4 regions of the Streptomyces sp. A5-4 genome follow, and region 2 is predicted to be linked to each of the others. Evidence: riboswitches for the same ligand, from Rfam matches in the RefSeq annotation. Region 2 holds a riboswitch; each other region holds the start of a gene.
The links. Region 2 has a riboswitch for cobalamin ahead of ACLLJJ_RS27275 (ribonucleoside-diphosphate reductase subunit alpha). Riboswitches for the same ligand answer to the same signal wherever they lie in the genome.
Positions count from the first base shown of each region.

Region 1: linked by a shared signal. The riboswitch ahead of ACLLJJ_RS13010 (ABC transporter substrate-binding protein) and the one ahead of ACLLJJ_RS27275 (ribonucleoside-diphosphate reductase subunit alpha) in region 2 are both predicted to bind cobalamin.
Region 3: linked by a shared signal. The riboswitch ahead of ACLLJJ_RS09490 (prenyltransferase/squalene oxidase repeat-containing protein) and the one ahead of ACLLJJ_RS27275 (ribonucleoside-diphosphate reductase subunit alpha) in region 2 are both predicted to bind cobalamin.
Region 4: linked by a shared signal. The riboswitch ahead of ACLLJJ_RS35270 (ABC transporter substrate-binding protein) and the one ahead of ACLLJJ_RS27275 (ribonucleoside-diphosphate reductase subunit alpha) in region 2 are both predicted to bind cobalamin.

Region 1 covers NZ_CP178591.1:2,806,423-2,811,945, reverse strand. Annotated here, with positions in the region: gene ACLLJJ_RS13030 (amino acid permease) at 1-584, shown strand, start outside; gene ACLLJJ_RS13025 (Mov34/MPN/PAD-1 family protein) at 676-1,092, shown strand; gene ACLLJJ_RS13020 (helix-turn-helix domain-containing protein) at 1,076-1,345, opposite strand; partial or broken gene ACLLJJ_RS13015 (diguanylate cyclase) at 1,609-1,737, shown strand; adenosylcobalamin (AdoCbl) riboswitch at 1,785-1,877, shown strand; gene ACLLJJ_RS13010 (ABC transporter substrate-binding protein) at 1,931-2,923, shown strand; gene ACLLJJ_RS13005 (FecCD family ABC transporter permease) at 2,929-3,969, shown strand; gene ACLLJJ_RS13000 (ABC transporter ATP-binding protein) at 3,966-4,775, shown strand; gene ACLLJJ_RS12995 (putative leader peptide) at 4,820-4,948, shown strand; gene ACLLJJ_RS12990 (MoaD/ThiS family protein) at 5,062-5,340, shown strand; gene ACLLJJ_RS12985 (PLP-dependent cysteine synthase family protein) at 5,340-5,523, shown strand, end outside.
Region 2 covers NZ_CP178591.1:5,809,442-5,814,964, reverse strand. Annotated here, with positions in the region: gene ACLLJJ_RS27285 (carbon starvation CstA family protein) at 1-525, shown strand, start outside; gene ACLLJJ_RS27280 (YbdD/YjiX family protein) at 522-725, shown strand; cobalamin riboswitch at 860-982, shown strand; gene ACLLJJ_RS27275 (ribonucleoside-diphosphate reductase subunit alpha) at 1,122-3,509, shown strand; gene ACLLJJ_RS27270 (ribonucleotide-diphosphate reductase subunit beta) at 3,509-4,525, shown strand; gene ACLLJJ_RS27265 (hypothetical protein) at 4,638-4,868, opposite strand; gene ACLLJJ_RS27260 (helix-turn-helix domain-containing protein) at 4,961-5,523, shown strand, end outside.
Region 3 covers NZ_CP178591.1:2,062,784-2,068,306, forward strand. Annotated here, with positions in the region: gene ACLLJJ_RS09480 (ATP-binding cassette domain-containing protein) at 1-281, shown strand, start outside; gene ACLLJJ_RS09485 (MBL fold metallo-hydrolase) at 454-1,503, shown strand; cobalamin riboswitch at 1,524-1,666, shown strand; gene ACLLJJ_RS09490 (prenyltransferase/squalene oxidase repeat-containing protein) at 1,755-2,996, shown strand; gene ACLLJJ_RS09495 (SCO2322 family protein) at 2,993-3,658, shown strand; gene ACLLJJ_RS09500 (energy-coupling factor transporter transmembrane protein EcfT) at 3,661-4,833, shown strand; gene ACLLJJ_RS09505 (ABC transporter ATP-binding protein) at 4,830-5,523, shown strand, end outside.
Region 4 covers NZ_CP178591.1:7,505,937-7,511,459, forward strand. Annotated here, with positions in the region: gene ACLLJJ_RS35265 (FecCD family ABC transporter permease) at 1-960, opposite strand, end outside; gene ACLLJJ_RS35270 (ABC transporter substrate-binding protein) at 966-2,042, opposite strand; cobalamin riboswitch at 2,099-2,278, opposite strand; gene ACLLJJ_RS35275 (helix-turn-helix domain-containing protein) at 2,329-3,066, shown strand; gene ACLLJJ_RS35280 (VOC family protein) at 3,006-3,398, opposite strand; gene ACLLJJ_RS35285 (response regulator transcription factor) at 3,519-4,358, shown strand; gene ACLLJJ_RS35290 (sensor histidine kinase) at 4,382-5,485, shown strand.

The DNA of each region.
Region 1 (5,523 bases), 3.0 Mb from region 2:
CGGGCGTCTCCCCGTTCGTCAAGGCCTTCGAGGAGATGGGCCTCGGCGTCGGCGCTGCGGTCGTGAACTTCGTGGTGCTGACCGCGGCCCTGTCGTCCTGCAACTCCGGCATGTACTCCACCGGCCGCATGCTGCGTGACCTGGCGCTCAACGGCCAGGGCCCGAAGGCCTTCAGGAAGCTGACGAAGAACGGTCTGCCGCTGGTCGGCACCACCTTCTCGGCCGCGCTGATGCTCGTCGGTGTCTGGATCAACTACCAGTGGCCCGGCGAGGCGTTCAACTACGTCGTCTCCTTCGCGACCATCTCCGGCATGTGGGCCTGGATCATGATCCTGTGCGCCCAGCTCCGCTACCGGGCCAAGGCCGACCGCGGCGAGCTGCCGCAGTCCACCTTCAGGGCCCCCGGAGCGCCGTACACCAGCTGGTTCGCCCTCGGGTTCATCGGCCTGGTCATCACGATGATGGCCATCGACAAGGACGCGCGGATCTCGCTCTACTGCGCGCCGGTCTGGGCGCTGCTGCTCGGCGTCTCGTACCTCGTGATGAAGAAGCGCAACCCGGAGAACTTCGCCCGCAAGGGCTGACCGGGGCCCCCGCGGCTTCCCCTGTCCGGCATATGGTCCCGCCCGTACCACTCCTCGGTACGGGCGGGACTCTTTGCTTATCCTGGGGTCCATGCTGACCCTTTCCCAGGCCCTGCACGACCAGATCGTCGCGCACGCCCGCGCCGACCACCCCGACGAGGCCTGCGGCGTGGTCGCGGGCCCCGAGGGCACCGGCCGGCCCGAGCGCTTCGTCCCGATGCTGAACGCCGCACGCTCTCCCACGTTCTACGAGTTCGACTCGGGGGACCTGCTGAAGCTCTACCGCGAGATGGACGACCGGGACGAGGAACCCGTGATCATCTACCACTCGCACACCGCGACCGAGGCCTACCCGTCCCGTACGGACATCTCGTACGCCAACGAGCCCGGCGCCCACTACGTCCTGGTGTCCACCGCCGACGCCGACGGCGAAGGCCCCTTCCAATTCCGCTCGTTCCGGATCGTGGACGGCGTGATCACGGAGGAAGACGTCATGATCGGGAGCTGAGCAGGGAACCGGCCCCCGGGCCCGTGCTGCGGAAGCGCGCGGCGTACGCCGACGGGGTCACCCCGAAGTGCCGGGCGAAGGCCCTGCGCAGGCTCTCGTCGCTGCCCAGGCCGCTGCGGGCCGCCGCCCCCGTGACGCTCGCGCCGGCCTCAAGGAGGATCCGGGCCGCCTCCAGCCGTACGGCCTCCACGAAGCCGGCCGGGGAGGCGCCGGTCTGCTCCCGGAACAGCCGCGACAGCTGCCGGGTGCTCACCCCGGCGCTCCGGGCCATCGCCCGCAGCCCGTGGTCCGCCGCCGGGTCGGCGACGACGGCGTCCAGCAGGGGACGCAGCCGAGGGTGGCGGGTCGGCGGGGTGCGGGAGGCGGCGGGAACTGCGACTGGCCGCCGGGCCGCTGCAGGAACACCACCAGGTCGCGCGCGACCCGCCTGGCCTCCGCCGCGCCCAGGTCCTGCCCCACCAGGGCCAGGCACACACCGATGCCGGCCGTGACGCCCGCCAAGGTAAAGACCGGCCCGTCCCGCAGTACATGGAGCCGGAAGTCGCCCTGGTCACCGCGGGGGTGGAGTACGACGTACTCGGCATCGGCTACGAGGACATCAGCCCCGAACACCGGGCCGAGATCACCGCTCTCCACCCGCGCCCCGCCGCGGAAGCCGGGGCCCGGCCGGGTGAGACACTGTGCCCGACCCGGGCGGCAGACCCAGGAAGCCGGTGCGAATCCGGCACGGTCCCGCCACTGTGACCAGGCCAAAACGCCTGGAAGCCAGGAACTGAGCTGCCGCCTTCCGCACCACCGACCAGGGGACGAGGAAATCCCCCGGAGGAGGCACACCGCCATGTCCTGGCCCCCGCGTACCCGCGACCTCGCCGCGCTCATAGCCGCCGCCGTGGTTATGCTCCCGCTCACCGCGTGCAGCTCCACCCCGGAGAAGAAACCCGCGGCCGACGCGGGCGCGGGATTCCCGTACACCGTCACCAACTGCGGTGTGAAGACCACCTTCCAGGCGCCCCCGAAGCGCGCCGTCACCATGAACCAGCACGTCACCGAGGTGATGCTGGAGCTCGGCCTCGCCAAGTCACTCGCCGGGACCGCGTATCTCGACGACAAGGTGCTCCCCAAGTACGAGCAGGCGTACGAGGCCACCCCGGTGGTGGCCAAGGAGTACCCCTCGTACGAGAAGCTCCTCGCCGCCGACCCCGACTTCGTCTACGGCGGCTACGCGTCCGCGTTCACGGCCGGCGACGGCCGCAGCCGCGAGGCGCTCAAGAAGTCCGGCATCGAGTCGCGCCTCAACCTGGAGAACTGCGCCAAGGGCAGGATCACCCTCGACGACCTCTACACCGAGGTCCGGCAGACCGGCCGCACCTTCGGCGTCGGCGACCGCGCCGAACGCTGGATCACCGAGGCAAAGGCCACCGACGCCGCCACCGCCAAGAAGCTCAAGGGCCTCGACCCGGTCCCCGTCTTCGTCTACGACAGCGGCGACAAGACCGCCTTCACCGCGGGCGGCAAGGGCATCGGCAACGAGATCATCAGCAGGGCCGGCGGCGCCAACGTCTTCGACGACCTCAACAAGGCGTTCGGCGACGCCTCCTGGGAGAACGTCGTCGACCGCAAGCCCGAGGCCATCGTCATCTACGACTACGGCGCCACCACCGTCGCCCAGAAGAAGAAGCGGCTCCTGGCGGACCCGGCGCTCGCCGATGTCCCCGCCATCAAGAACAAGCGCTTCGCCGTGGTGCCCCTCTCCGACATGGTCCTCGGCGTCCGCGCCCCCGCCGCCATCGAGAAACTGGCCCAACAGCTGCACCCGGACCCGAAGAAGTAGCGCCCGTGCCCTGCGAGACCCCCGCCGCGCGCGGGCGGCTCCGCTACGGCCTCGTGCTCACCGTCCTCGCCGCGGCCCTCGCCCTGGCAACGGTCGCGGGCCTCGCCCTGGGCTCGGTACGGATCCCCGCCGACCGGGTCCTGGAGATCCTCACCGGTGGCGCCGACCCCGGCCCCTACCGCACGATCGTCCTCGACGTGCGGCTGCCGCGCGTCCTGCTCGGCGTGGTCGTCGGCGCCGGGCTCGCCGTCATCGGCACCGTCCTGCAGGCCCTCGTTCGCAACCAGCTCGCCGACCCGTTCCTCCTCGGCGTCTCCTCCGGGGCCTCCGTGGGCGCCGTCGCCGTCATCGTCCTCGGCATCGGCGCGGGCGTCGCCACCACCGTCACCATCCCGCTGGCGGCCTTCGCCGGCGCACTCGCCTCACTCGTCGTCGTGTACGCGCTGGCCCGCACCGGCGGCACCCTCACGACCGGCCGGCTCATCCTCGCCGGAGTCGCCGTCTCCTACATCCTGTCCGCGCTGACCAGCCTCCTCATGGTCACCTCGGCCCGCGCCGACCACCTCAAGGAAATCCTCTACTGGACCCTCGGCGGCCTCGGCAGCGCCCGCTGGGACCAGCTCGCGCTGCCCTCGATCGTCCTCGTAGTCGGCACGGCCCTGCTCCTCGCCGTCGCCCGCCCGCTCGACCTGCTCCTGGTGGGGGAGGAGGGCGCCACCGTCCTGGGCCTGGACACCGGCCGCTTCCGCGCCGCGGTCTTCGTCCTGGCCTCGCTGCTCACCGGCGTACTCGTCGCCTTCAGCGGCGCGATCGGCTTCGTCGGCCTGATGGTCCCGCACGCCGCCCGCATGGTCGTCGGCGCCGGACACCGCAGACTGCTGCCCGTCGCCGCACTCGCCGGAGCCGTCTTCCTGGTGGTGGCCGACCTGGCCGCCCGAACCGTCGCGGCGCCCCAGGACATCCCCGTCGGCGTACTGACAGCCCTGACCGGCGGCCCGTTCTTCCTGTGGATGCTGCGCCGCCGCCCCGAAGGAGCCCCCGCATGACCGAGCTGCGCACCGAGGGACTCAGTTACGGAATCGGGGGCCGCCACCTCGTCGACGACGTGGACCTGACAGCCACGCACGGCGAGACCGTCGGCCTGGTCGGCCCCAACGGCAGCGGCAAGACGACACTGCTGCGCTGCGTCTACGGGACCCTGCCGCCCACCCACGGCCGGGTCCTGCTCGACGGCGACGACCTGCACGCCATGGGGGCGAAGGCCCGCGCCCGGCGCATCGCGACGGTCCCGCAGGACGGCCAGGCGGGCTTCGAGCTGACCGTCCGCGAAGTCGTCGCCATGGGCCGCTCCCCGCACAAACGCTTCTGGGAGGCGGACACCGGGACCGACGCGGAGCTCGTACGGTCCGCTCTCACCCGGGTCGGCGTCGCCGACCTCGCCGAACGGGGCTTCGCCTCCCTGTCAGGCGGCGAACGCCAGCGGGCCCTGATGGCGCGGGCCCTCGTCCAGCAGCCGTCGCTGGTCGTCCTCGACGAGCCGACCAACCACCTCGACATCCGCTACCAGCTGGAAATCCTCAGCCTGGTCCGGGAATTGGGCACCACCAACCTCCTCGCCCTGCACGATCTGAACCTCGCGGCGTACTACTGCGACCGCATCTACGTCCTCGCGGCCGGCCGGATCGTCGCATCGGGCACTCCCAAGGAGGTGCTCACCGCCGACCTCCTGCACGCCGTTTACGGCGTATCCGCCGAGGTCAGCATCCATCCCGCGACCGGCGCCCCGACGGTCGTCTACCTGCCGTCGACCCACGCTCGTCCACCTGTCGAACACAATTCGACCACCATGTGAGATCACATTCCGAAACCCGGACCGGGAATCGATACGATGACCGCATGGTTCCCCTCGACGTGAGCGAAAAGACGCCGGGCACGCTGCTCGTCGCGCGCCTGCACGTCGACCTGTGCAGGCTCTCCAGCGCGATGTGTACGAGCCGCAGCCTGCCCTCCCGCCGCACGGCCTGAGCCGCGGCCCGGAGCGCCCCGCCCCACCCGCACCACCCCCGTCCCAGCGCGGGACACCGCCGCGCGCGTCGCACGCCACTCGTCCTCGCCACTTCCGACAGGAGCCCAACGCCATGGCCATCGAGGTCCGCATCCCGACCATCCTCCGCCCCTACACCGACGGCGCAAAGGCCGTCGAAGGCAGCGGGGACACACTCGCCGACCTCTTCACCGACCTGGAGAGCCGGCACAACGGCATCCGGGAGCGGATCGTCGACGGCGGCGAGCTGCGCCGCTTCGTGAACGTCTACCTCAACGACGAGGACGTCCGCTTCCTCGACGGCATCTCCACCAGGCTCGCCGACGGCGACAGCATCACGATCCTCCCGGCCGTGGCCGGCGGCATGGTCTGATGCGGTACGACTCACCCCTCGCCGCGGTCGGCAACACGCCACTCGTCCGCCTCCCGCGGCTCTCCCCGTCGGACGACGTCCGGATCTGGGCCAAGCTGGAGGACCGCAACCCGACCGGCTCCATCAAGGACCGGCCCGCGCTCCACATGGTCGAACAGGCCGAGAAGGACGGCCGGTTGACAC
Region 2 (5,523 bases):
CTCGCCGCCGTCGCCCTCGCCGTCTGCACCACGCTGCTCGTCAAGTCCGGGCGGCTCAAGTGGGCCTGGGTCACCGCCGTGCCACTGCTGTGGGACGTCGCGGTCACCCTGACCGCCAGCTGGCAGAAGATCTTCTCCGCCGATCCCAAGGTGGGCTTCTTCGCCCAGCGCGACAAGTACCAGGCGGGCATCGAGGCCGGCGAGGCGATCGCACCCGCCAAGACCGTCGGCGACATGCACACGGTCGTCACCAACTCCACGGTCGACGGCGTGCTGTCCGCGTTCTTCGCCATCCTCATCATCGTGGTGCTCGTCGAGGCCACGCGGGTCTGCGTCAAGGCGATCCGCGACCCCGCGAGCGTCAAGCTCAGCGAGACCCCGTACGTCGAGTCCCGCCTCGTCGCGCCCGCCTCGCTCCTCGCCACCAAGGAGGAGAAGGCCGAGCTCGTGGCGGCCGGCCTCGGCCCCGAGGGCGGCATGCGCAAGGACGACGCCGCGAGCGTCGGAACGGGGAGCCGGGAATGACCCTCTCGGACGTACGCCGCGTGGCGGGCCGGATCCGCTGGTACGTCCGCGAATTGACCGGCGAATCCGCCTACGACCGGTATGCGGAGCACGCGAGATCCCGCGACCCGCAGGCCCTCGTCATGAGCCGACGGGAGTTCGAACACAGTCGTACGGACGCCCGCGAGGCGGATCCCCGGGAGGGCTTCCGCTGCTGCTGAGGCTCTCCGCCCAGTGATCGCACGGGCCGTCGCATCCGCCGGGATGCGGCGGCCCGTTGTCGTACACAGAACCGAAGCCGCAACACCCGCGACACAACATCTGGGGGGTGCGGCATCCCCCGGCCCCCACATGTATGCTCGTGCTCGCTGTCGCCGCAGGGAAATCCGGTGCGAATCCGGAACTGTCCCGCAACGGTGTGATTGGTGCGCTTTCGCGCACCCAGGAGTCCGAGACCTGCCGACGGTGCATCCGGTTCGACCGACCCGGATGCCGATACGTCCGGGCCTCGCGGTTGGGCCGGTGGACGCAATGCGGTGTGCCGCCCTTTCGGGGGTGAGGTGTGCCCGTGCGCCCCCTCCCCCGCCGGCCCCGAGCCGAGCGAGGGAGAGCACCCCGTGACCATCGCGCCAGTCGATCCGGCTTCTGCCACGGTGACGACCGAAGGACCCGGCACAGAGTTGCTGCGGACCCTGACGGACCTCACCGCCGATCTGCCCGACACCGACCCCGGCAGAGTCGCCGCGGCCGCGCTGCGCGGCCGGAACGCCGGTTCTGACGCGGCCGAGTTGCGTGCTCTCGCCACCGACGCCGCCGCCGGCCTGATCTCCGAGGACCCGGCGTACTCCCGCCTCGCGGCCCGGCTGCTGACCCGCACGATCCGGGACGAGGCGGCGACGCAGGGCGTCCACACCTTCTCCGACTCGGTCGGCGTGGGGCACCGCGAGGGCCTGATCGCGGACCGCGCCGCCAACTTCGTGGCGCTGCACGCTCCGCGGCTCGACGCGCTGATCGACAGGACGGCCGACGACCGTTTCGGCTACTTCGGCCTGCGGACCGTCTACAGCCGCTACCTGCTGCGCCACCCGATCACCCGTCAGGTGATCGAGACCCCGCAGCACTTCATGCTCCGGGTGGCGTCCGGCCTCGCCGAGGACGACTCGGTCCGCGCCCTGGACGAGGTCGCCGCGCTGTACCGGCTGATGAGCCGCCTGGACTACCTGCCGTCCTCGCCGACGCTCTTCAACTCCGGTACGCGCCACCCGCAGATGTCCTCCTGCTACCTCCTCGACTCTCCGCTGGACGAGCTCGACTCGATCTACGGCCGGTACCACGAGGTCGCCCGCCTCTCGAAGCACGCGGGTGGCATCGGCCTCTCGTACTCGCGCATCCGCGCCCGCGGTTCGCTGATCCGCGGCACCAACGGGCACTCCAACGGCATCGTCCCGTTCCTGCGCACCCTCGACTCCTCGGTCGCCGCCGTCAACCAGGGCGGCCGGCGCAAGGGCGCGGCCTGCGTCTACCTGGAGACGTGGCACGCGGACATCGAGGAGTTCCTGGAGCTGCGCGACAACACGGGCGAGGAGGCGCGGCGTACGCACAACCTGAACCTCGCGCACTGGATCCCCGACGAGTTCATGCGCCGGGTGGACGCGGACACCGACTGGTCGCTGTTCTCGCCGGTCGACGTGCCCGAGCTGGTCGACCTGTGGGGCGACGCGTTCGACGCGGCGTACCGCAAGGCCGAGGCGGACGGCCTGGCCCGTACGACGATCCCCGCGCGCCAGCTGTACGGCCGGATGATGCGCACCCTCGCGCAGACCGGCAACGGCTGGATGACCTTCAAGGACGCGTCGAACCGTACGGCGAACCAGACCGCCGAGCCCGGCTCCGTGGTGCACTCGTCGAACCTGTGCACGGAGATCCTGGAGGTGACGGACGACGGCGAGACCGCCGTGTGCAACCTCGGCTCGGTGAACCTCGGTTCGTTCGTGCTGGCCTCGGGCGAGATGGACTGGGAGCGTCTCGACGAGACCGTCCGTACCGCGGTGACCTTCCTCGACCGCGTCGTCGACATCAACTTCTACCCGACCGAGCAGGCCGGCCGCTCCAACGCCAAGTGGCGCCCGGTGGGCCTGGGCGCGATGGGTCTGCAGGACGTCTTCTTCCAGCTGAAGCTGCCGTTCGGCTCCCCCGAGGCGCAGGCGCTGTCCACCCGTATCGCCGAGCGGATCATGCTCGCGGCGTACGAGGCCTCCTGCGAGCTCGCCGAGCGCAACGGCCCGCTGCCCGCCTGGGAGAAGACCCGCACCGCGCGCGGTGTCCTGCACCCCGACCACTACGGCGTCGAGGTCACCTGGCCGGAGCGCTGGGAGGCGCTGCGCGCCCGTATCGCGAAGAGCGGCATGCGCAACTCCCTGCTCCTCGCGATCGCGCCGACCGCGACCATCGCGTCCATCGCGGGCGTGTACGAGTGCATCGAGCCACAGGTCTCCAACCTCTTCAAGCGCGAGACGCTCAGTGGTGAATTCCTCCAGGTCAACGCCTACTTGGTGGAGGAGCTCAAGAAGCTCGGCGTCTGGGACGCGCAGTCCCGCGAGGCGCTGCGCGAGTCCAGCGGATCGGTGCAGGGCTTCAGCTGGATCCCGGCGGAGGTGCGTGAGCTGTACCGCACGGCGTGGGAGATCCCGCAGCGCGGTCTGATCGACATGGCCGCCGCCCGTACGCCGTACCTCGACCAGAGCCAGTCGCTGAACCTCTTCCTGGAGACGCCGACCATCGGGAAGCTCAGCTCGATGTACGCGTACGCCTGGAAGAAGGGGCTGAAGACGACGTACTACCTGCGCTCGCGCCCGGCGACGCGCATCGCGCGGGCGGCCGGCTCCGGCGGCGCCGCGGTCGCCGCCCCCATCCCCGTCCAGCAAGTGGCCACCGCGACGGCTCCCGACGAGGACGCCATCGCCTGCTCCCTGGAAAACCCCGAGTCCTGCGAGGCCTGCCAGTAATGTCCACCAACGCCACCAAGAACCTCCTCGACCCGGGCTTCGAACTCACGCTGCGTCCCATGCGCTACCCGGACTTCTACGAGCGCTACCGCGACGCGATCAAGAACACCTGGTCGGTCGAGGAAGTCGACCTCCACTCGGACATCAGCGACCTCGCGAAGCTCTCCCCCGGCGAGCAGCACATGATCGGCCGACTGGTCGCGTTCTTCGCGACGGGCGACTCGATCGTCTCCAACAACCTGGTGCTGACGCTCTACAAGCACATCAACTCCCCCGAGGCGCGGCTGTACTTGAGCCGCCAGCTCTTCGAGGAGGCCGTGCACGTCCAGTTCTATCTGACGCTCCTGGACACCTACCTGCCCGACCCGGACGACCGGGCCGCCGCTTTCGACGCGGTCGAGGAGATCCCCTCCATCCGCGAGAAGGCGCAGTTCTGCTTCAAGTGGATGGACTCGGTCGAGAAGATCGACCGGCTGGAGTCGAAGGCGGACCGCCGTCGCTTCCTGCTCAACCTGATCTGCTTCGCGGCGTGCATCGAGGGGCTGTTCTTCTACGGCGCCTTCGCGTACGTGTACTGGTTCCGTTCGCGGGGTCTGCTGCACGGGCTGGCGACCGGCACCAACTGGGTGTTCCGTGACGAGACCTGCCACATGGACGCCGCGTTCGCGTTCGTCGACACCGTGCGCAAGGAGGAGCCGGACCTCTTCGACGACGAGCTGGGTCAGCAGATCACCGACATGATCAAGGAGGCCGTCGAGGCGGAGCTCCAGTTCGGCCAGGATCTGTGCGGCGAGGGCCTGCCGGGCATGAACACCGAGTCGATGCGCGAGTACCTCCAGTGCGTCGCCGACCAGCGCCTCCAGCGCCTGGGCCTCGCCCCGGTGTACGGCTCGGAGAACCCGTTCTCCTTCATGGAGCTGCAGGGTGTGCAGGAGCTGACGAACTTCTTCGAGCGCCGCCCGTCGGCGTACCAGACCGCGGTCGAGGGCTCGGTCGGATTCGACGACGACTTCTAGGCCTTCGGGGGCCTCCGGGCCTCGCGGACCTTCCCGGTCTTCATGGGCTCCACATGCTTCAGGGCTGCCTCCGGTACGAACCGGGGGCAGCCCTGTCTGCGTTTCACGCCCGTCACTCGGCGTCACGGCCGGCGGAACCTCCCGCCAGGGCCCAGTCGGCCCGCGACCGGGAAGCGGACCCGGGGACCGCCCGCAGGGCCGTCGGTGCGTGGGCGCCGGTGCCGCGTTCCGCCTGGCGGAGCTGTCGGTCGATGCGGCGCTCCCTCGCGTGCCCGATGAAGGACGGAAGGGTCAGGAGCACGAAGATGACGAGGACCACGAGGTAGTTCAGGACTGTTTCCATGCCTCCACTCTGGTGCTCCCCGCCGAAAAAAGTGAGTGGCAGGACTGCCATGGAACCTCGCATTACTGCCACGGTGGGGGCACACTGGAGACATGCTGAAAAACGTGGCCGTGGCGCTGATCGACGGAGTCAACCCGTTCGAACTGGGCGTGGTGTGCGAGGTGTTCGGGATCGACCGGAGCGATCAAGGGCTTCCGGTCTACGATTTCGCGGTGTGCGCCGCCGAACCGGGGACGTTGCCCACCCGTTCCGGCGCCTTCACCATTTCCGTGCCGCACGGCCTCGACCGGCTGGACAGCGCCGACCTCATCGCCATCCCGGCCGACCAGCACTGCGAGGCCGGCGTCTACCCCGAGCCGATGCTCGACGCGCTGCGCCGGGCCGTCGACCGGGGGGCGCGGGTGCTCAGCGTGTGCTCGGGCGCGTTCGTGCTCGGGGCCGCCGGACTGCTGGACGGGCGCCGCTGCACCACCCACTGGCGGCACACCGCCGAGCTGTCCCGGCGCCACCCGCTGGCCCGGGTCGAGCCCGACGTGCTGTACATCGACGACGGGCCCGTCATCACCTCGGCAGGCACCGCGGCGGGCATCGACGCCTGCCTGCACCTCCTGCGCCAGGAGCACGGCCCGGAGGTCGCCAACACCGTCGCCCGCCG
Region 3 (5,523 bases), 3.7 Mb from region 2:
TCGCCCTGGCGAGGGCGCACGTATCGCCCGCGGCTCTGATCCTGCTCGACGAGGCCACCTGCCACCTGGATCCGGCGGCCGAGGAGCAGGCGGAGGCGGCCTTCGCCGAACGGCCCGGCACCTTGATCGTGGTGGCCCACCGCATCAGCTCCGCCGAGCGCGCGGACCGGATCCTGGTGCTGGACGGCGCCCACGCCGCGCACGGATCCCATCACGAGCTGATCGAGCGTTCGCCGCTCTACCGGGACCTGGTCGGCCAGTGGCACGCCGAACACATCTGACTCCGCGCCCCGGCCGGCCACTTGCAGACCCGATGAGCCGTTCAACTACCCGGTAGAGACAATTGACTTGGGCATCGATTGGAACGAGTTCTAGTTATAGTGGGCGAAGCCTGACGGCTGCCGGACGCCGCGCGACCGGCGCCGCGCCCCTACGCGACCGAGACGAGGCCCCATGAAGCAGGTGACCGACCAGGTGACCGCACACGGCGGAGGCGTCTGGTCCCTCAAGGTGCCCATCCCGGACAACCCGCTCGGTCACACACTGGTCCACCTGCTCGACACCGACGAGGGCCCGGTCCTGATCGACACCGGCTGGGACGACCCGACGTCCTGGGACACCCTGGTCGCGGGCCTCGCGGCGCTCGATGTGGCCGTCGCCGACATCCACGGCGTGCTCGTCACCCACCACCACCCCGACCACCACGGCCTGTCCGGCCAGGTGCGGGACGTCTCGGGTGCGTGGATCGCCATGCACGCCGCCGACACCGACGTCGTACGCCGCACCCGCGGCGCGAAGCCCAGCACCTGGCTGGACTTCATCACCGCCAAACTCACCACCGCGGGCGCCCCCGAGGAGCACCTCGCGCCGCTGCGCGCCGCCCGCGAGTCGGGCCGCACCCGCACCCTGCCGGGCCTGAGCGCCGCCCTCCCGGACCGCGAGATCGTCCCCGGCGACCTGCTCCCGCTGGCGGGGCGCCGGCTGCGCGCGATCTGGACGCCGGGCCACACCCCGGGCCATGTCTGTCTGCATCTCGACGAGGCCCATCCGGCGAACCTCCCCGGCAACGGCCGCCTGTTCTCCGGCGACCACCTCCTGCCCGGGATCACCCCGCACATCGGCCTGTACGAGGACCCGGACGACGCCACGGTCACCGACCCCCTCGGCGACTACCTCGACTCCCTGGAGCGCATCGGACGGCTGGCTCCCGCCGAGGTCCTGCCCGCCCATCAGCACGCGTTCACCGACGCTCCCGCGCGCGTGGCCGAACTGCTGGCCCACCACGAGGACCGACTGACCGGCCTGCGCACCCTCCTCGCCACCCCGCTCACCCCGTGGCAGATCGCGGAGCGGATGGAGTGGAACCGCCCGTGGGAGCAGATCCCGTACGGGTCGAGGAACATCGCGGTCTCGGAGGCGGAGGCGCATCTGCGCCGCCTGGTGAAGCTGGGTATGGCGGAGCCGGTGATGGGCAGCGACCCGGTCACCTACCAGGCGGTGTAAGGGTCCGGGGACCGAGCGAGGGCGTTACGGGCCGGTAGAGTGTGCGAGTCGTCATCATGCCCGTACAGGGGGAAGCCGGTGCGAATCCGGCACTGACCCGCAGCCGTATGTCGTCCCCGAGGGACGACGAGTCGCAACACCCTGCTCGGCATGACTGGCTCGGCACCGTCGAGGTATACGGGGCCGGCGCCCGGTGCGTGGTCCCGCGTGCTCGTGCCCGGCTCCGCCAGCAGGAGAGGCCCCCGCCCGTCATGACCTTTCGCCGCAGCGCAGCCACCGTGCTCGCCGCTTCCGCCGTTCTCTGCGCAGCCGCCGGCCCGGTGGCGGTCGCGGCGCCCACGCCGTCCCCCAAGCCCGTGATCCCCTCCGGGCTGTACGGCACGACGGACCCCATGTACGACGGTGTCTTCCGGCAGTCGCTGGCCCTGCTCGCCCAGGACACCGTGGGCGTCAAGCCCGCGGCGAAGGCCGTGAGCTGGCTGGTCGGGCAGCAGTGCGACTCCGGCGGCTTCCCTGCGTTCCGCGCCGACGCCACCGAGCCATGCAACGCGAAGACCATGGTGGACAGCAACGCCACCGCCGCCGCCGTGCAGGCGCTCGTCGCGCTCGGCGGGCAGGACGCCGTCGTGAAGAAGAGCGTCGACTGGTTGAAGTCCACGCAGAACCAGGACGGCGGCTGGAGCTACAGCCCCGGCACCGCGACCGACTCCAACTCCACGTCGATAGTGATCGGCGCGCTGGCCGCGGCGGGCGAGAAGCCGGGCGAGGTCAAGTCGCAGAAGAGCAGGTCGCCTTACGACGCGCTCGGCACGTTCGCCATCCCGTGCGACGCGAAGACGGGCGGCGGCGCGTTCGCGTACCAGCCGGACAAGGCCGGGAAGCTCGCGCCCAACGGTGACGCGACGGCCGCGGCCGTGCTGGGCGCGCTCGGCAAGGGCCTGGTCGCCGAGGGCAAGGACGGCGGCAAGAAGGCCTCGTGCACGCAGGGCGGCAAGCCGACCCCGGACATGACGTCCGGCAACGGCGCCGCGTACCTGGCCACCACCCTCGCCAAGACCGGCCACCTCGACACTCCCCCCATGCCCGGCGCCGAGGACACGAAGCCGCTGCCGGACTTCGGCAACACCGCCGACGCCGTGGTCGCGCTGGCCGCGCAGGGCGGGGCCGAGCAGGCGCGGAAGCCGCTGACCTGGCTGGAGAAGAACTCGGCCGGCTGGGCGAAGCAGAGCGGGCCCGCCGCGTACGCGCAGCTGATCTTCGCCGCGCACGCGACCGGCACCGACCCGAAGTCCTTCGGCGGCGCCGACCTGGTCAAGGCGCTCAACGCGACCGGGCCGACGCCCGAGTCCGTGCGGCCGGCCGGTGACAAGGACGAGAAGAAGGACGACGGCGGCGGCTTCGGCGCCTGGTGGATCGTCGGCATCGTCTTCGTCGCCAGTGCGGGCGCGGGCATCCTGTTCAGCGGCCGCAAGAAGAAGAACCAGCAGCGGTGAGGACGCGTACGCGTCCGGTCGCGCTCCTCCTCGCCCTGTGCGCCGCGCTCGTGGTGCTGGGCGGGGCGGGGTCCGCGCAGGCGGCGACCGGCTACCGCTACTGGTCGTTCTGGGACCAGGACGGCGGCGGGAAGTGGGCGTACGCCACCCAGGGTCCTTCCACCGCGAGGCCCGCCGACGGTGACGTCCAGGGCTTCCGGTTCGCCGTGAGCCAGGACTCGCAGGACGCCGCCAAGCCGCGCGGCGCCGGGGACTTCCGGGCCATCTGCGGGGCCACCCCCGCCCAGGGCGACGCGAAGCGGGTCGCCCTGGTCATCGACTTCGGCACCGCGGCCGACGCTCCCGACGGGGAACGCCCGCCCGCCCCGCGCACCGCCTGTGCCCGGATCCGCCAGGACGCGACCAGCGCGGAGGCGCTCGCCGCGGTGGCGAAGCCGCTGCGGTACAACAGTGACGCGCTGCTGTGTGCGATCTCCGGCTACCCGAAGGCGGGCTGCGGGGACCAGGTCGCCGCCGCCGACGGCAGGAAGACGGCCCCGGCGACGGAGAACACACCCGACGAGGGCGGCCCCTCCGCCGGGATCCTGGTCGGCCTCGCCGCCGTCCTCGCGCTCGGCGCGGCCGGTGTGTGGCAGGGCCGGCGCCGCCGCGGACGACCGTGACCCTGCGCGCGCCCGAGGCGAACCGCAGCAACGCCCTGCACGCGGGGGCCTGGTGGCTGTGGGCACTCGGGCTCGCCACCGCGGCGTCGCGCACCACCAATCCGCTACTGCTCGGGCTGCTGGTGGGCGTCGCCGGCTATGTCGTCGCCGCGCGCCGCACCGCCGCGCCGTGGGCCCGTTCGTACGGCGCGTTCGTCAAGCTCGGCCTGGTGGTCATCGGGATCCGGCTGCTGTTCTCGGTGTTCCTCGGCTCACCGGTCCCCGGCACCCACACCCTGTTCACGCTGCCCGAATTACCGATGCCCGACTGGGCGAGGGGGGTGCGGATCGGCGGCCGGGTGACGGCCGAGCAGCTGGTTTTCGCCCTGTACGACGGCGCGAAGCTCGCCACGCTCCTCATCTGCGTGGGCGCCGCCAACGCGCTCGCCAACCCGGCCAGGCTGCTCAAGTCGCTGCCCGGAGCGCTGTACGAGGTGGGCGTCGCCGTTGTCGTCGCGATGACCTTCGCGCCGAACATGGTCGCGGACGTGCTGCGTCTGCGGACCGCGCGCCGACTGCGCGGGCGCCCCACCAGCGGCATCAAGGCCGTTCTCCAGATCGGGCTGCCGGTCCTGGAGGGCGCGCTGGAGCGGTCGGTCGCGGTGGCCGCTTCGATGGACGCACGCGGCTACGGCCGCAGCGCCCATGTCCCGCCCGCCGTGCGGCACACCACGACCGTGCTGACCATCGGCGGACTGCTCGGCGTGTGCGCCGGGTCGTACGGGCTGCTGGCCGCCGACGGGGCCGGGTTCGGGCTGCCGGTACTCGCCGTGGGGCTGCTCGCCGCGATGGCGGGCCTGCGGCTCGGCGGCCGGCGCAGCATCCGTACCCGCTACCGGCCCGATCTGTGGGGCACGCGCGCGTGGCTGGTGGCCGGATCGGGGGCGGCGGTCGGGGGGTTGATGATCTGGGCCGGCAGCCATGACCCGGTGGCCCTGCACCCGGGTGTGGTGCCGCTGGTCGCACCGGAGTTCCCGCTGTGGCCCGCCGCGTCCGTACTGATCGGCCTGCTGCCGGCCTTCGTGGCCCCGGCGCACCGGGAACCGGCGGCAGACAGGGCGCCGGCAGCGGCAGGGACGCCGGCGCCCACGAACTCAGCGAAGGCACCAGCCACAGAGAAAGAGACAGGCCAGTGATCCGGTTCGAGAATGTGTCGGTCAGTTACGCCGACGCCGCCGCGCCCGCGATCCGGGGCGTCGATCTCACCGTGCCCGAGGGCGAGCTGGTCCTGCTCGTCGGGCCGTCCGGAGTCGGCAAATCGACTTTGCTGGGCGCGGTCTCCGGGCTCGTCCCGCACTTCACCGGCGGCACCCTGCGCGGCCGGGTCACCGTCGACGGCCGCGACACCCGCACCCATAAGCCGCGCGAACTGGCCGACCTCGTCGGCACCGTCGGCCAGGACCCGCTGGCCCACTTCGTCACCGACACCGTCGAGGACGAGCTGGCGTACGGCATGGAGTCCCTGGGCATCGCGCCGGACGTGATGCGGCGCCGGGTCGAGGAGACCCTGGACCTGCTCGGTCTCGCCGAGCTGCGCGACCGCCCGATCGCCACCCTCTCCGGCGGCCAGCAGCAGCGCGTCGCGATCGGCTCGGTCCTCACCCCGCACCCGAAGGTGCTGGTACTCGACGAGCCCACGTCCGCCCTGGACCCGGCCGCCGCCGAGGAAGTGCTGGCCGTGCTGCAGCGCCTCGTGCACGACCTGGGGACGACGGTGCTGATGGCCGAGCACCGCCTGGAGCGGGTGGTGCAGTACGCCGACCAGGTCGTGCTGCTGCCCGGCCCCAGCGAGGCCCCCGTCCTCGGTGCGCCCGCCGCCGTGATGG
Region 4 (5,523 bases), 1.7 Mb from region 2:
ATCCAGGACGGTGCGCGCCACCGTGTCGATCCACACCAGGAACACCGCGCCGGCCAGCGCGGTCGCCGGAAGCAGTCGACGGTGACCGGTACCGACGATCGCGCGGGCCGCGTGCGGCAGCACCAGGCCGACGAACCCGATGGCCCCCGACGTACTGACCAGCGTCGCCGTGAGCAGCGCCGTCGCGGCGAGCAGCAGCAGCCGGGTCCGGCCGACGGAGACCCCGAGCGACGCCGCGGCCTCCTCGCCGAAGGCGAACGCGTCGAGCGCCGTCGCCTTGGCGCCGCACACCACCAGCACCACGGCCAGCACCGCGGCGCACAGCCAGACGTCGGCCCACGAGGCGTTGGCGAGCGAGCCCAGCAGCCAGAACAGCACGCCACGGGTCTGCTCGGCGTCGGCCGACGAGATGACGACGAAGGAGGTGAGCGCCGAGAAGAGCTGCATGGCGGCCACCCCGGCGAGCAGCACCCGGTCCGTCGTCCCGCCCGAGGCGTAACCCAGCACCAGGACGAGCCCGAAGGCGCACAGCGCACCGAGGAACGCACCGGCCGACAGCGACACCAGGCCGCCGCCGACGCCGAGGATCACCACCAGGACCGCGCCGGTGGACGCGCCGGAGGAGACCCCGAGGACAAAGGGGTCGGCGAGCGGATTGCGCAGCAACGACTGCAGCACGGCCCCGCACACCCCCAGGCCCGCGCCGCACACCGCGGCGAGCAGGGTCCGCGGCAGCCGCAGCTCCCAGACGATGCCTTCGCGGATCGGCGAAAGCCGGGAGTGGCCCCAGCCCGCCCGGTCGGCGACCACGGCCCAGACGTCGGAGACCTCGATGTCGGCGGGGCCGAAAGTGATCGCGACGGCGATGGAGGCGAGGAGCAGGGCCAGTCCGCCCACCCAGAACAGCGCCCCGCCCACTCGCAGGGCGGGGCGGGTCCTCCGCGCGCCGTCCTCGCTCACCGCGCTCAACCAGCGAGTCCGTACGTACGCAGTGCGGCGCCGACCTTCTCGACGCCCTCGATCGTACGGATCGAGGGGTTCATGGCCTGTCCGCTCAGCAGGACGTACCGCTTCTTCCGCACCGCGGTCATGTGCCGGGTGACCGGATTGGTCTCCAGGAACTTGATCTTCGCGGCGGCCGTCTCCGCGCTCTCGCTCCGGCGGGTCAGATCACCGACGACGAGCACGTCGGGGTCGCGGTCGGCCACGTTCTCCCAGTTGATCTGGGGCCATTCGTCATGGGTGTCGTCGAAGACGTTCTTCGCACCGAGCGCCTCGGTGACCACTCCGGGCGCACCACAACAGCCCGCCATGTAGGGGGAGTCGGAGTTCGCGAACCAGTAGAGCAGCGTGGTGTCCCCGGCATCGACGCCCTTGGCGGCCGTGGCGTAGCGTCCCTTGAGGTCACCGATGAGCTTCTCGCCGCGCTCCTCCACGTCGAAGACGCGGGCGAGGTCGCGGATCTCGCCGTACACGCTCTCCATCGTCAGCGGCTCGCCGCGCGAACCGTCGCCGTCGCCCGTGTTGGACTTCTCGCAGTCGGCGGGCGAGAGATATGTGGGCACACCGAGCTTCTCGAAGTCGGCGCGCGGGGCGACACCGCCCTCACCGAACGTGAAGACGAACGAGGCGGAGACGAAGTCGGGTTCCTCGGCGAGCACCCGCTCGAAGGAGGGCCTGTTCTCCGCGAGCCGCGGCACCTTGGCGTTTTCCGCCGCGAGTTCCTTGAGCACCGGGTCGGTCCAGGTGGCCGAACCGGCCAGCCGGTCGCCGAGCCCCAGGGACAGCAGGATCTCGGTGGACCCCTGATCGAGCGAGACGGCGTGCTCGGGCGGGCTCTCGATCGTCACCTCGCGGCCGCAGTTCTTGAAGGTCCTGGGATACCCGGAACCGTCCCGGCCGGACTTGCCCGAGTCGGACGAGGTGTTCGTCGAACCCGCACCGCAGGCAGTCAGCACGCCGAGCACAAGAGAGAGCAGACCCGCGGCCAGGGCCCGGTGAAAGGCGGGGCGGGCAGGAGGGGAAGGCAGCACAGGAGCCATTTCCGTCTGAGGCCCGGTCGCGGAGCCTGTCGGTCGTCGCACCCCGGTCAGCGGGTGTGCGGCCGGGGCTGCCAGCAGGTCTTCGGACTCGGGGTCGTCCGGACGCGGCGCCTTCCCGGACTGCTCGTCCAGTGGCCGATACCGCGCCCGTCGCCCTCACCGCTGCGCGTCAGTTCCGGATTCGCACCGGATTCCCTGACCCAAATGTGGGTTCGACTGGCAGCCGCAAGCTACCACAGCGATCTTGACCTTCCCCGGCCCGGGAGGCGCGCCTAACCTGGACGGTATGTACGCCGAGTGGGCATCGAGGCTCGACGGCGCCGTCGTGTGGACGCACACCGCGCCACCGGCCCCCGCCGTCGCACACCCCGTGCTGCCCGACGGATGCATGGACCTGCTCTGGTCCGAGGGCAGGCTGCTCGTCGCCGGCCCCGACACCCACGCCCACCCCGGGGGCGACAAGCCCGGCGCCGCGTACGCCGGCGTACGGTTCGCACCCGGCGCCGGGCCCGCGATCCTCGGGATACCGGCGCACGAGTTGCGCGACCGGCGGGTGGAGCTGGCCGATCTGTGGCCCGGCGCCACGGTCCGTGCCCGTGCCGCCCGGATCGCCGGCGCCCCGGACCCGGCCGCCGCCCTGGAGGACCTGGTGCTGCGCCTTGCCGCGGACACCGGGCCGCCCGATCCCGTCCTGCGCGCCGTCGCCGGGCAGCTGAACGCGGGCCGTACGGTCGCCGCGACCGCCGACGCCGTGGGCCTGGGCGCCCGTCAGTTGCACCGCCGCTCGCTGGCCGCCTTCGGGTACGGGCCCAAGACGCTGGCCCGGGTCCTGCGGCTGCAGCGCGCGCTGGCGCTGGTACGTGGCGGCTCGACGTACGCCGACGCGGCGATCGCCGCGGGCTGCGCCGACCAGGCCCATCTCTCCCGCGAGATGCGTGACCTGGCCGGGCTGACCCTCGGCGCCTACGTGGCGTTGGCGAACAGCGAGACGCCGCAGCCGTCGGGGTCCAGCACCACCGCGTAGCGCTGCCCCCAGACGGCGTCCCAGGGTTTGAGGTGGCTCTCGTATCCCGCCGTGATCAAGGTGCTGTACGTCGCGTCGACCTCGGCCGGGCTGTCGCACAGGAACGCGAGACCGAGCCGCTCACCTGCCTGCGGCCGGGTCCAGCCCGGGTCGAAGGAGGCAACGGACTCCTCGGTGTCCCACAGGACACGCATACCGCCGGGCAGGGTCGCCTCGGCGTGCGGCCGGGAGTCGGCCTCGGCCGGAACATCGAGGCCGAGCTTGCGGTAGAAGGCGAGAGAGGCGGCCATGTCGGCGACGATCAGGCCGATCGCATCGAGTCGTGGAGTCATGGATTCACCGTAGGCGGGGAGGCGCGCGCGACTCTTGAAGGAAACGGACGTCATGGACGTCATGGATTCGTAAGGCCCCAGGAAGGTGGTCGCCCCTGGTGGGCGGCCTACGGTGGCGGTATGGAGAACCAGCGGCACGGCAGCGATGTGCATGTCCTGGTCGTCGACGACGACCCGACGGTTTCCGAGGTCGTCGCCCGCTATCTCGACCGGGCCGGCTTCGCCGTGGTCCGGGCCGCCGACGGGCCCGCCGCACTGCGGGCGGCGGCCGAGCGGTGGCCCGACCTGGTGGTCCTTGATCTGATGCTGCCCGGCATGGACGGCCTGGAGGTGTGCCGCGTACTGCGCGCCCGTGGCCCCGTGCCGGTGATCATGCTGACCGCGCGGGGCGACGAGGACGACCGGATCCTCGGCCTGGAAATAGGGGCGGACGACTACGTCACCAAGCCCTTCAGCCCGCGCGAACTGGTGCTCCGGGTCGAATCCGTGCTGCGCCGCGGCCGGTCGGCCGACGGCCGGGAGGGACCGCGGCTGCGGGCCGCCGGGATCGACCTGGACCCCCGGGCCCGCCGCGTCACCCGGGACGGCCATGACCTGGCGCTGACCCTGCGGGAGTTCGACCTGCTCGCGTATCTGCTGCGGCGTCCGGGCCAGGTGTGCGGGCGCGAGCAGCTGATGCGGGAGGTGTGGGGCTGGGAGTTCGGCGATCTGTCCACCGTCACCGTTCATGTGCGGCGGCTGCGCGGCAAGATCGAGGACGATCCGGCGAGGCCGCGGCTGATCCGGACGGTGTGGGGCGTGGGGTACCGGTTCGACGTACCCGCGGACCCGGACGGGCCACTGGAGGCCGCACACGCGGACCCTGAAGGGCTTCCGGGGGCCGTGTGCGCGGACCTTGAAGGCCTTCCGGAAGGTCTGCCCCGGACGGCGGCAGACGTGCCCCGGAAGGAAGAGGGCTGACCGCCGTGCGCGCACTGCTGATCATGGCCGCCTTCGCCTTCCTCGGCGCCGCGGCCGCCGGACTCCTTGGGGCGCTCGCGCTGCGCCTGCTGCGGCACCGCTCGGTGGTGGTCTCGCTGACCGTCATCGCCGCCGTCGCGGTCACCGCCATGCTCGCCGGGACCCTCTCCGTCGCCTGGGCGATGTTCCTCAACCGGCACGACCTCGGCGTGGTCACCACGGTTATCGCGATGGCCGCGGTGGTCTCCCTCGCCACCGCGCTGATCCTCGGTCGCTGGGTGGCGGCCCGCAGCAACGCCCTCACCCTGGCGGCCCGTTCGTTCGGCGACGGTGGCAGCTTCGCCGCGCCCGCCCGCGCGGCCACTGCCGAACTGGACGCACTGGGAAGGGAGTTGGCCGCCACCAGTGTGAAGCTGGGCGCATCGAGGGAGCGGGAGCGGGCGTTGGAGACTTCGCGGCGCGAGCTCGTCGCGTGGATCTCGCACGATCTGCGTACGCCACTGGCCGGCCTGCGCGCCATGTCCGAGGCGCTCGAAGACGGCCTGGTCGCCGATCCCGAGCGTTACTACCGGCAGATCCGCACCGAGGTCGACCGCATGAACTCCATGGTCGGCGACCTGTTCGAGCTGTCCCGCATCCACGCGGGCGCGCTCGCCCTCAGCCCGAGCCGGATGTCCCTGTACGACCTGGTCGGCGACGCCCTCGCGGGCGCGGACCCACTGGCCCGAGAGCTCGGCGTGCGCCTCGTCGGTGACGGCGTCGAGCCGCTGCCCGTCGAGGTGGACGGCAAGGAAATGACCCGCGTCCTGGCGAACCTGCTGGTCAACGCGATCCGCAGAACCCCGGCCGACGGGACGGTCGCGGTCGCCGCGCGGCGGGGGGAGCCGGGTACGGACACCGTCGTACTCTCCGTCACCGACGGCTGCGGGGGCATCCCGGAGCAGGACCTGCCGCGGGTCTTCGACACGGGCTGGCGCGGGACGGAGGCGCGGACGCCGCCGGCGGGGGCGGGGCTGGGGCTGGCCATCGTCCGGGGCATCGTGGAGGCGCATGCGGGGCGCGCGGATGTGCGGAACGTGGTGGGGGGCTGCCGTTTCGAGGTGACGCTCCCGGCGGCGGAACACTGAGCGCGGGCGGGCGGGCGGGCCGGTCGGAGGCCCTGTAG